Regions from separate parts of the Flavobacterium magnesitis genome, predicted to be linked through region 2. Evidence: riboswitches for the same ligand, from Rfam matches in the RefSeq annotation. Region 2 holds a riboswitch; the other holds the start of a gene.
What was found. A riboswitch is a leader RNA that binds a small molecule or an ion and turns the genes downstream of it on or off. The one in region 2 is predicted to bind cobalamin.
Positions count from the first base shown of each region.

Region 1: linked by a shared signal. The riboswitch ahead of AAGV33_RS13680 (TonB-dependent receptor) and the one ahead of AAGV33_RS10110 (TonB-dependent receptor plug domain-containing protein) in region 2 are both predicted to bind cobalamin.

Region 1 covers NZ_JBCFQK010000023.1:28,784-35,064, forward strand. Annotated here, with positions in the region: gene AAGV33_RS13675 (DUF5074 domain-containing protein) at 1-601, opposite strand, end outside; gene AAGV33_RS13680 (TonB-dependent receptor) at 598-2,646, opposite strand; cobalamin riboswitch at 2,764-2,972, opposite strand; gene AAGV33_RS13685 (cysteine desulfurase family protein) at 3,073-4,197, opposite strand; gene AAGV33_RS13690 (hypothetical protein) at 4,280-5,257, shown strand; gene AAGV33_RS13695 (Smr/MutS family protein) at 5,334-5,882, opposite strand; gene AAGV33_RS13700 (hypothetical protein) at 5,872-6,057, opposite strand.
Region 2 covers NZ_JBCFQK010000013.1:29,288-35,568, forward strand. Annotated here, with positions in the region: gene AAGV33_RS10105 (S41 family peptidase) at 1-954, shown strand, start outside; gene AAGV33_RS10110 (TonB-dependent receptor plug domain-containing protein) at 1,030-2,940, opposite strand; cobalamin riboswitch at 3,037-3,300, opposite strand; gene cobC (alpha-ribazole phosphatase) at 3,397-3,918, opposite strand; gene AAGV33_RS10120 (adenosylcobinamide-GDP ribazoletransferase) at 3,903-4,715, opposite strand; gene cobT (nicotinate-nucleotide--dimethylbenzimidazole phosphoribosyltransferase) at 4,778-6,281, opposite strand, start outside.

The sequences.
Region 1 (6,281 bases), on a different contig from region 2:
CTCGGTACCCTCCAGAATTTGCTACATACAATTTCCCATTATGCACGACCATTTGTTCGGGCTGATAACCCACATTTACTTTACGTTTAATTTCTAAAGAAGTGGTATCGATTTCGGCAACAAAACCAATTTCTGCATTAGGATCAATCGTAACGGAACCAGAATAAGAACTTACATACGCTTTGTCTTTGTAAAAAGCTATGTATCGACAATTGGGAATATCTATTTTTTTGATGCGTTTGGCTGTCCATTTATCAATAACCTCTACTTTATTCGAAACATTAATTACCGCAAATACTTTGTTACCGTAAATTTGAATATCGTTACCCACATCACCCAATTCTTTTACCACTTCGGGATTTCGTTCCGAATAAATATCGGTGGTATAGTTTCCTGTTCGATAATTAAAGAGATCTATACTTGCCCTGTTCATTCCCATATTACCTTCGTTCAGAAGATAAAATCCTTCAATATTTCCTTCACTTCTAGGTTCAGCAACATTTCTGTCCGAGGATAGAAAAATAATTTCATCTTCTCGACAAGAAGTAAAAGCTAGCGCTATAAATAAACCGAAAAGTATTTTTATAATTATCTTTCTCATAATTCAATACTGATTATAAATTTCATCGTTCGACCTGGCATTGGATAATTGTAAATGACCTCATAATGTTGATTGAGTACATTATTTACCTCTACTGCTCCTTTTATTTTATAATTATGAACCACAAAAGCTTTTTGTATAGCTAAATCGTGGGTATACCAAGGCTGTACTTCGTTCACTTTAATATTGTTGACATTCCCATTATATCGTTTTCCAACATAGATAAAACTGTAATTAAAATTCCAGGATTTGTAATTAGCATTAAAAATTCCAGAACCGCTATGCCAGGGCGTATAAGGAATTTGGTCTCCGTAAGACGACAATTCCAAGCCTGCAAATTTGGTATAATCCCTACTTTCAGAATAGGTATAAGTCAAATTAGCGGATAGATTTAATTTGTTAATATGCGTTCCCATATTAATAACTGATTCTATTCCATGTCCTTTTACCTGCCCCATATTAGTCATCATCCAGCGGAATAAATTCCCGGTTGGAGCAGCCACAATTTTGTCCTTGGTATTCGTATAATAGCCATCAACCTGAATAGAAAATTTATCAAAAAATCCTTTTGCTGGTAAATTATAAGTAAAACCAATATCGTACTGATTCATATATTCGGGTCTCAAAGTACTGGATCCAACCATTGTATAATACAAATCATTGAAAGTGGGCATTCTGAAAATGCGTTTGGCGAAAGCCCTTAAATTAAAATCATACTTTTTAAATGGAGTATAACCAAGAAATATGGCAGGAGTAAATTCGGTTTTGTCAGGTGGTTTGGCATTGTATTCCACCTCTTCTTTTACGTGAGTTCCAATAACACTACTCAAAATTTTAAATCCGCCCAATCTATAGGCTGTAGCCAATGAAACTAAAGTGGTATACCGTTGCGGAAAAGAAAATTGGGTTTGGATTCCTCTTCGGGTCGCATCAAGTTTGTTGTACTGAAAATCGGTAGAAAGTGAAACATCCCAACTAGGCAAAATACTGTACATATTTACTGCCGAAAAATAGGCTTCACTTTGATAATAACTATCGTCAGATTGAGCACTTTCAGTTACGGTTTCGCCTAAAACACTAGTAGTATCTCTGGCTATATAGTGCGTATAATCATAAGCATATTTTGCTCTTGCCTGAAATTTATATTTTTCTGTAAAGTCTTTAACTAAAAAAGCCTGAGTGAAAAAATTCTTGTCATTTTGCCTGAAACCATCCGAAAACTTATTCTCTACAATAGCTCCCGGCGCTCCTCTTTCGGAATCGTAATAATATACTTTGGCATCCCAGGAACCCTTATTTATTTTTCCATAAAGTCCTGATTCTATTCTGAGTGCTGTAATATCACTATTCATTCGGGTTGCAGTGGTATCATAAGCTACAGAACCATCCTGATTGTTTCTTTTGTATCTGAATTTATATTCTCCATTCGATTTTATAAATTCCGAACTCAAACTCAAACTGACTTTATCACTTAATTTTTGTTCCCATCTAAAAGACGGATCATTGTAATTGATAGACATGGTTTTGTATCGAACCAGTAGATTGCTTTTTTTATTACCTTCAAAAACAGGACGTTTCGTTCTTAAGTAAATGGTAGAAGCCGCTGCAAAGTCTTTTGCTGATTGGAAAATTTCACTTTTTTGACCGTTATACATTGTCAGGGATTCCATATCATCCAAGGAATATTTTCCTAAATCGGTCACTCCGTTTTGTGCATTTCCTAACTGAATTCCGTCATAAAAAACACCTACATGATGCGTTCCCATATTTCGAACATCAACCGTTTTAAGTCCGCCAAGTCCACCGTAATCTTTGATTTGGGTTCCGGCAAAATACCGAAGCGCATCTGCAACGTTGTGGCTGGCTAAATTTTCAAGTTGTTTTCCGGAAAGACTTTGTACTGGAATTACTTCCTGATACGGTGGTTTTGAATTGATTTTAACCTCTTTCAGAAGCTGTAAACTATCTTTAGCTACCTGAGAATGAAGTAAAAAAGGAACAAAAAGAATGAAAACGAAAAAAAATGTTTTTTTTGTATTACACATCACTAATTAAATTATAAAAACTCACTTTAGGATGTAATTATCAAGAAACATAAGAATTATTCCCGCTATAAAATAACAGGTTAATTGCTTGTCCTTTGACTTTATTCCTCGAAAGTCTTAAACTATATAATTGTGGCAGGTCTCCTGACTTGTCCCATCTTTAAACAACCTTCTCATCCGCCGGGGCGAACAATGGCATTAGTAACGTTTAAAGACTTTTACTAGAACTTACAGTAGCGGGTCTGTTCAGGATTTGCACCTGATTCCCTTTTAACTATTTTTTCTTAAAAATCCAGAAAAAACAGACCAAAATCTGGCGCAAAGTTAATACTAACTTTAATAAAACAAGTATGATAAGAAGTATAAATTATGTATTGAAAACCTAATCTTCAATAAATCAATTAGATTGGCTTTAAAAATAGAATATTAAACCGTTTTTAAAGCTTCAATTAAGCCGTCAATATCTTCTTTAGTATTATAATGACTGAAGGAAATACGCAAACTTGGTTTTTTAATTAAATCATCAGAAAGTATTTCGGCTAATACATGAGAAGGTCGAATGCTTCCGCTCTGGCAAGCACTTCCACGAGAAACGGCAATGCCTCGCATATCCAAATGAAATAAAATCATTGCTGTTTTTTCCTCTGAGAAAGGCAATAAAACATTGATAATATTATAAAAACCTTCGCTCTTTCCGTTGATTTCAAAACCTGGGAAGTTTTTTTCTAATTGCTCAATCAGATAATTTTTAACAGCAGTGATATGCTCTTTTTCGGAATCTAAATTCGAATATGAAATTTCTAAAGCCTTTGCCATTCCTGCAATTTGATGTACCGCTTCGGTTCCTGCACGCAAACCTTTTTCTTGTTCGCCTCCATAAAAAAGAGGTTGCAATCCCGAATTTTTTCTAACAAATGCAAATCCCACTCCTTTAGGTCCATGAAATTTATGCGCACTTGCCAAAACAAAATCCACAGCAATGGTTTGCAAATCCAATGGCATTTTCCCCATCGATTGCACCGTATCCGAATGAAACAAAGCATTATACTGCTTGCAGATTACACCTACTCGCTCCAAATCTAAAGCAGTACCAATTTCGTTATTAATGTGCATTAAACTTACCAATGTTTTTACTTCCTGAGAAAGCAAATCAGACAAATGAGTCAAATCGATTGTACCATTTGGCAACACATTAACATAATCTACCTGAATAGAAAATTCTTTTTGCAAAGCCGTAATAGCCAGTAAAACAGCATGATGTTCTATTTTACTGCTAATGATTCGTTTGACTTGCAAATCCTGAACTGCCGAACGCAAAATCCAATTGTTTCCTTCTGTTCCTCCAGAAGTAAAAATAATTTCCTGAGCATTTACATTCAGTTGTTTGGCAATAGATTTTCTGGAAAGTTCCAATCTGTTTTTAGCATTTCGCCCAAAACTATGCGTTGATGAAGGATTTCCATAATCTTCCGTCATTATTTTAGTCATTTCTTGAATAACTTCTGGTCGGATTGCAGTAGTAGAGGCGTTATCGAGGTATATTTTTTTCATTGTTGCAAAGTTATAAAATATCAATTATCAAAAGCGGAATAAAATTTGTCATTTTTTGCCTATTTTTGTCAAAATTTTTAAGATGAAAAAAGCCCTAAGCCTATTGGTTTTATTAGCACTATTTAACGCTTGCGATGATGGAGATTTAACTCAAGAAGATATTAGCTTTGAAGACGTTACCTCAACTCAAAGTTGTAGTACTAATGATATTATCTACAAACTAAAAGAAAAAGAAGCCTTATTACTGGAAATTCCTGAAACTAATTTCCCTACTGAACTTACTGCTGATAATGAGACGGTTGAGTTAGACATCAGTACTACAACTAATAGAGTAGTGTATCGTTTTTACAACGGAACAGTAACCTCTAACAATATTTGTGAAACTATTGCTCCAGCAACTCCTGTTATTACCGACCAATGGACAGCTACAGCTGGTAAAATAAGAATTGTAACTAGTGCTATTATAGAACCTAATAATGAAGCAAATAACAGTACAAAAATTACAGGATATAACCATAACATTGTGTTAAAAAATGTAACTTTTGCAAAAGCTGTAGGGACACAGGTGTACGAAACATTTCCTTTTGGCAATTACAAATCTATAATTACACCTCTACCATTTAATTTTGATCAGACATTAGAGAAATGTACTTCATCTAATGAGATATATAATTACACCACTAGCGCAGCTTTAATCTTAGACATCGATCCAAGTTTAATTGCAAACGAAGTGACACCTCTTAATACACCAAGAACAGGACTTATAGGAACTACTACAAACGTATTCATCTATCGTTCATTTACAGGCGGAGGTTTATTAACTGGTGATTATTTTTGCAACGATACTACTCCTACTACTCCTGTACTTAATCAACAATGGGATGGTAAAGCGGGAGTAAGTGGCGAAAGCGGTATTATTGAAGTTACGACAACAACTAATGGCCCAACTAGTTTCAAACACACTATAGTACTTAAAAAAGTTTCTTTACAAAAAGGAATTAGTAATTTTACTCTTGGAGATAGTTATATTCTAGGAGAATTATTTACCACAACTAATTAATTTCTATAATCTAGAAAATAAAAAAACGCTCATTTGGACTATTCAAATGAGCGTTTTTTGTAAGTTGTAAATGCTATTATTTTTTACTTTGCTTGATAAAAACTTCAGTAGCACCCTGACCGTATTTTTGATAATTGGCTTCTTGAAAATCAATATTATCATAACGTCCTAATAAAAAATCGAGTTCGGCTTTCAATACACCTTCTCCCACTCCATGTATAAAAACAATTTTAGGAATGCGGTTTTTAATGGCAAATTCTATGTGACGTTGTGCGGTTTCGGCCTGTAAAGTCAAAATATCATAATTAGACATTCCGTGTTTATTTTTGACTAATTTTTCAATGTGCAAATCAAATTCAGGAACTCCTACTTCCTTTTCTTTTCGTTCTTTTACAAAACTTCTTGGTTTTGGAATTGCTTTTTCCTTTTTAATTTCCTCAATATTAATACGTCTAATAGTATCCATTAAGTTACCTGAATCGCTGGTTTTAACCAATTCCTTTTCGGTAAAATTCATCACAAAACCATCCTCGGTTTCAATAGTAACTTCATGACCTTTAACAGTCAAAACAACTCCGTTAATGGCTTCATCCAGTACTGCAACTTTATCTCCTTTATTCAACATCTTCTTTTTCTTTTTCTTGATTTTTACTTGGTGTTTTAGCACTCAATTGCATCATTCCGAACATAAAAACGGCTATAGCAATTACACCTACATATACGTTTTTATCGTCTGCAGTCTGTTGATAAAAAGCAACACCAATGGCAATTAGCATTATGGGAATAACTATTTTCTTCATTTTTTATTTGTATCAGCTTTCAAAAGTAAGAAATTTAAAATTGCCTATTTAAGAAAGTTAATTTCAATTCTATAAAATCCATTTCAAAAACAATACAAATTCATTTCAGCTAAAATCAGCATTATAGCGTGAAAGCGTCTTCGTTCTTGTCCTTTTATTCAAAATAGTTCAATATATTTGTTCTAAATTTAGCAACAGTATTAGAATCAAATAGTATTCTCTCT
Region 2 (6,281 bases):
GTTTTTTATGCAGTAAATGGAACCAGTTTAACCCTAACAAACTATCGCAGCTTATTAAATAGTCCGAATGAAAACTATACTCTGAATTTTGCTGATTTAACTTATGATGCTAACAATAATCCTGTAATTACTCCCAATGGAAAATCGGTAGATTTAACCAAAACTAGTTTAGCCGAAAACCCTGTTTTTATCAAGAAAGTAATCAATAGTGGAGCTCATAAAATTGGTTACCTTATGTACAACGGATTTTATCCTGTTTATGATGCTGAACTCAATGATGCTTTTGGTTATTTCAAATCCGAAGGTGTAACCGAATTGGTTTTGGATTTAAGATACAACGGCGGAGGTTCTGTCCTAACTGCAACCCGATTAGCAAGTATGATCACAGGACAATTTAGAGGTGAACTTTTTAGCGAATTAGCTTATAATGACAAAAAATCATACCTCAACAGAAAATACACTTTTACAAGCACTATCGATGGAACAAGTTTAAACAGTTTGAATTTAAACACTGTTTACGTTTTAACAACTAGAAGTACAGCTTCAGCAAGTGAACTTATTATTAATGGCCTAGATCCGTATATTAATGTTATCCAAATAGGTGACGCTACTTATGGAAAAGACGTTGCTTCTGTCACACTTTATGATTCTCCTGGATTTACTAAAAAAAATGTGAATCCTTCACACCGATATGCGATGCAATTGATTGTAGCCCATTCTATAAATTCGGTAGGTTTTGGAGATTATTTAGACGGTTTAGAGCCTGAACACAAATTATTAGAAAGAGTACAGACTCTTGGTGTTCTTGGTAACACTGACGAACCATTATTAAATACAGCAATTGGAAAAATAACTGGAACTGCTCGAATGATACCTGAAAAATCATTAGAAAATTTAGAATATCTGAATGATTCTAAAACCCTTAGAGGACAAAATCAAATGTATTTTGAATAATAAATCATTTTAAATAATACAACAAAGGCTTTCATTTCTGAAAGCCTTTGTTGTTATAAACCCTAAAATTTAATACTATAAATTGATATTTAAACCTAATTTAAAGTTTCTTCCTCGGGTAGTATACCCAATAACTTCATAAAAGTCTTCGTTTAAAATATTTGTAGCAGTTGCAAAAACCGTCATTCTATTTTTTATAAGCTCGTATCTGGCAGTAGCATTTAATAACTGATAAGAATCCAAAGTAACAGGTACAGCTGCAAAATTTGAATCATAAAAAGCATCTGCTCTTTGATCAACATATTGATAGCTAATATTGAAAAATGTTCTAATTGTGGGTTGATAATCCACTGAGGCATTGGCTTTGTGCTTTGGAATACGCTGACTAAAAGTTAAGGCTTCCTCAAATTGAGTAAAAGTATAATTTCCATTCAATCTTAATTTATCTGACAAAATATAAGAAAACATGGTTTCAACACCTCTTACATTATTCTTTCCTTCAACATTTATATAACTAGAAACATATCCAATGGTGTTATTTTGTTCTCTATAAAAAGCTACTGAATTAATATTTAATTTTTCGTCTAATAATCCCAATTCAAAACCAGCCTCTAAAGTGCTGTTTTTTTCCGGAGTCAAATCTAAGTTACCCGAAAATCCATCGTATAATTGATACAAACTTGGCGTTATATATGCTGTACTGTATGAAGTTATTAATTTTAAAGGAATTTCACTGAAAGAAAATGATGGATTGATATTGTAAACAAAATTACTTCCGTATTTACTATGAACATTCAATCGAGCTCCAGTATTGATATTTAATCCAAAATCAGAATTATAAACAGCAGTTACATAAGGATCAATCAAATTAAATTTAGCCACTTCATCTGAAAGTTGACTATACAAACCATTTATTGACATATCAAAAAACTGAAACTGAGCTCCTGTTACAATAAATAATTCAGATGCAATTTGATATTTATTAAATGCATCTACATTTACATTTCTAGATTTATAATCTGTTAAACTTCCACTAAAAGATGCTCTATTCATCAAACTAGCAGCTGTATTAACAATTAACTCCCCTTTATTATATGTGTATTTTGGAGAAAAACCTACACGATATTGTTCTGACTTATTAAAATTATTTGCATTATCTACAAATGAAGCAGCATCAAAATCATTTTTAAGTCGGTCGTAATTCGCAAAAAAATCAAAACTCAATTTTTTTGTTGGCGTAAAGCCAAATTTTACTAAACCATTTACTCTTGAAAAACTATCCGCTTCAAAAGTATCTGTATCTAAAGCTGGTCTAGCTTCCGAAATACCAGTAGTTTCAGTACTATTTAAAGATGCAAAATAGTTAAACTTCTCGGTTCTTCCATTAAATGAGAATCCTTGATTGTAATCCTGAACTGAATAATCCTTGTCTTTTGCATCCGTTTGTGTTCCTAAACTCATGTAAACATTTCCTGCAACAGCTTTTTTTTCTGCTTTCTTAAGGGTAATATTAATTACTCCTGTAGCAGCTCCAGAACCATAAAGCGTGCTGGCTGCTCCTTTCATTATCTCAATGCTTTCTACTTGTTGTACAGGAATTAAACGTAAATCGTAATCTAAATTAATTCCCGAAGCATCAGTTACAGGAACACCATCAATCAAAATTAATGTCTGACGATTACGTCCTCCTCTGATATAATAACTCAAATTTTTCCCAGGACTACTTTGATTTCCATTAACTTCAACCCCTGCTACAGTACTCAAAACCTCAGCTATGGATTGTCCTGGTCTTTTTTTCAAATCCTCAGATGTAATTTTCACAATCACTTTTCCTGATTTTTCCTTTGGCAAAGCAAATTTAGAATCCGAAATAACCACTTCCTCTAGTTCATTGGTTACTGGAAGCACAACTCCTTTTTTTTGCGCAAAAGCACAAGCACTTACTAATACGAATAACGCACTAATACGAACGATTTTTTTGTTCATTTTAAAACAATTAATAACAGTTTTTTCTGTTACATGACTAATAAATGGGAGAAAAGCATAGAATAACCCATACCCAAACCTTTTTTCCCGAAAGTTTGATACTCGATGTAATAGGCAGGTCTCCTGGCTTGCGTCTTGTTGTTTACCTTCCCATTTTAAGTTGGAAATCAGAAATACGAAGTAAGAAGTATTAAACTTCTAACCTCTAACTTCTAACTTCCCACCTTCAAACAGTGGTTTTGTAGATAACAACAAGCTTGATAGCTTACAGTTGCGGGTACAGCTCAGGTATTTAACCTGATTCCCTTTTAATGCTCTTTTTCGATAGAAAAACAACAACCTCAATACGGCGGCAAAGATAAAACTTAATTCAGCTAAAAATCAAATTTATATCGATATTTGATTAAGCACATATAAAAAACTAAAAACCAGCGAAATAAATAACTTCAATTCAAGTTATAATTCTATTTTTATGACAGCTCCAAAATCTACTTTATTAGTAAAAGCATCTTTCAATGGCAAATTTGAAATGGCACACAAAATACTTCGGATTACTCCGGCGTGGGTAACAATCACTATTTTTTTCGAATTATATTCTGAAACAAGTGTCGCCAAAAAATCAGTTACACGATGGTGTAAAGCAACGAAAGATTCGCCATTAGGAACGGCTACATTCACAAAATCGGTCATCCAGGGGGTGAAATCAGCTTCGGGAATAGCATCCCAATTTTTCATTTCCCAATCGCCAAAATTCATTTCCATCAGCCTCGAATCGACACTAATTGATGGCGATAAATAATTGGCCAAAAGCATACAACGAGATAATGGACTCGAAAAAACAATTGCATCCGATGATATTTGTTTCTTTATTGATTTAAAAGGTTCTAAAAAAGGTTCTTTCAAATCCACATCGGATTGTCCATAACAAATGCCTTTTTCGCAAGTTGTTTCGGTATGCCGAACTAAATAAACTTCCATATTGCAATACTTGACAGATAAAAAACAACTTCACAAACTTGTTGTGTTGCACCAAGACAATCACCAGTGTAACCGTCTATCCATTTTTGGAAATAACGAGCCAGAAAAAATCGGAATAAGAAAACGGGAATTAGAACTAAAAGTATTTGCCAGAAAAAAACAGCCAATATTAAAAGTGGTAATAATCCAAACAAGAAAGCGCCAACTACTTCTCTCCATGTAAAATTTTGAGCAATCGGTTTGCTTTTGCTAGTTGCATCTTCTCTTGAATATTGATGCGTAAAAACAATTGATATTGCAGCTAGACGGCTCAGAGCATGAGCACTCATAAAGAGAAGAAAAATTCCAAAATTTAAATTCCAAATTCCGAAACCAAAATCTGGTATTTGAGTATTGTTTGTTAATTGAACCAAACTCTGAAACTTTAATAAAAACAGTAAAACTAAACCAATCGCTCCATACGCTCCTATAGCACTGTCTTTCATGATTAAAAGAATCTTTTCTTTGGTCCATCCGCCACCAAAACCATCACAAACATCAGCAAAACCATCTTCATGAAAAGCACCTGTAACTAGAATACTGGTAATCATCGAAAGCACTACAGCAATTTCAATAGAAAAAATTAAGGTAGAAAGATAGAAAACCACAAAACTTATTCCTCCTACAATCCAGCCTATTAGAGGAAAATACCTCGAAGCTTTGTTTAAATAATCTGGATGATGATTGATGTTTTTAGGGCAAGGAATTCGGGTGTAAAATAGCAATGTCGTAAAAAATATATGGAGTTCTTTTTTCATTATTTTGTAAATTCTTTAAATCTAAAATCTCTTTTCTGCTTTCTGAATCTGCCTTCTGCTATCTACTTCTCACTCACACCAGCACTTTCAAAACTTGCCATCTCGTTTAAAAAAGCCACAGCCGATTCAATTATTGGAAACACAAGCGCACAACCCGTTCCTTCTCCTAATCTCAAATCGAGTTGTAAAACAGCTGAAACCCCCAGATAATCCAATAGTTTTTTATGTGCTTTTTCTGCCGATTGATGGCTAAAAATAGCGTTATTCATTATAGCAGGATTTTTTTTGAAAGCCACTAAAAAAGCAACACTGCAAATAAAACCATCTACTAGAAAAATCATATTCTGTTGGTAAGCCTCAAGCATTCCACCTGCCATTTGCAAAATTTCAAAGCCTCCAAAATAAGCCAAATAACTTTCTAAATCGTTCTCTCCTTTATAATTTTCAACTGCTTTTCTTAGAATATCAATCTTAAATTGCAGTTTCTCGTCATCAACTCCTGTGCCTCTGCCTACGCAATCTTCAATAGAAAAATTACAAATCACACTCATTAAAACCGAAGCTGTAGCCGTATTGCCTATTCCCATTTCGCCAAAACCAATACAATTGCCTCCTTGTTTTGCAATGGCCGCTACAATTTCACTTCCTTTGCTAAAACACAAATTCATTTGCATTTCGGTCATCGCTGGACCGTTTAAAAACGAATGTGTTCCTTTATCAATCTTAGCCGTAATTAATTCGGTATTCGACGGAAAATCATAATTCACACCTGCATCAACAATTGAAAGAGCTATTTTATTTTGCTTACAAAACACATTTATTGCCGCTCCTCCTTCCAGAAAATTAGTCAACATTTGGCGGGTTACATCCTGCGGATAAGCGCTCACCCCATGCTGCGCAATTCCGTGATCGGCAGCAAAGACCACAATGTGAGGCTGATTTATTTTAGGTTCCAATGTTTTAAAAACCGTGGCTACTTGTTTGGCTATTTTTTCGAGAACTCCTAATGAACCGATAGGTTTTGTTTTTTGATCTATTTTCTGCTGCAAACTTTTTAGAAAAGAATCCGTTGCAACAGGATGAATATTATGGTTTTCTATTTGTTTTTCTGTTCCTGAATGTAATTCGGTAATTTCTGAAACAAAAGGTGTTTCTGATTTTTGTTTCCAATTCAGTTGTTGCAACATCGGTTGGTTGTCATAATTTGTTGCAGGTTTGCCTACGCAAAAATACCCCAGCGGTTCAATATGTTCTGGTAAACCCAATATTTCCTTGAATTGGTAATAATTCAAAATCGAAACCCAGCCCATCGAATAACCTTGTTCAGTGAGTGAAAGCCAAATATTTTGTGCCGCACAAACCGCGCTAAACTTAATCGCTTCATTGCTTCCCACTGTCCCAATAGTGAAATTATTCAAAACCGAACGATCATAACAAATAACCAATCCCAGTGGCGCTTCTTCAATGGCCTCGAGCTTTAATTTTTGATATTGTACTTTTTGCAATTCATCATCTGTACAAGCCGCAGCTTTCTTATCGTATTCCAAAAACAATTCTTTAACTGCT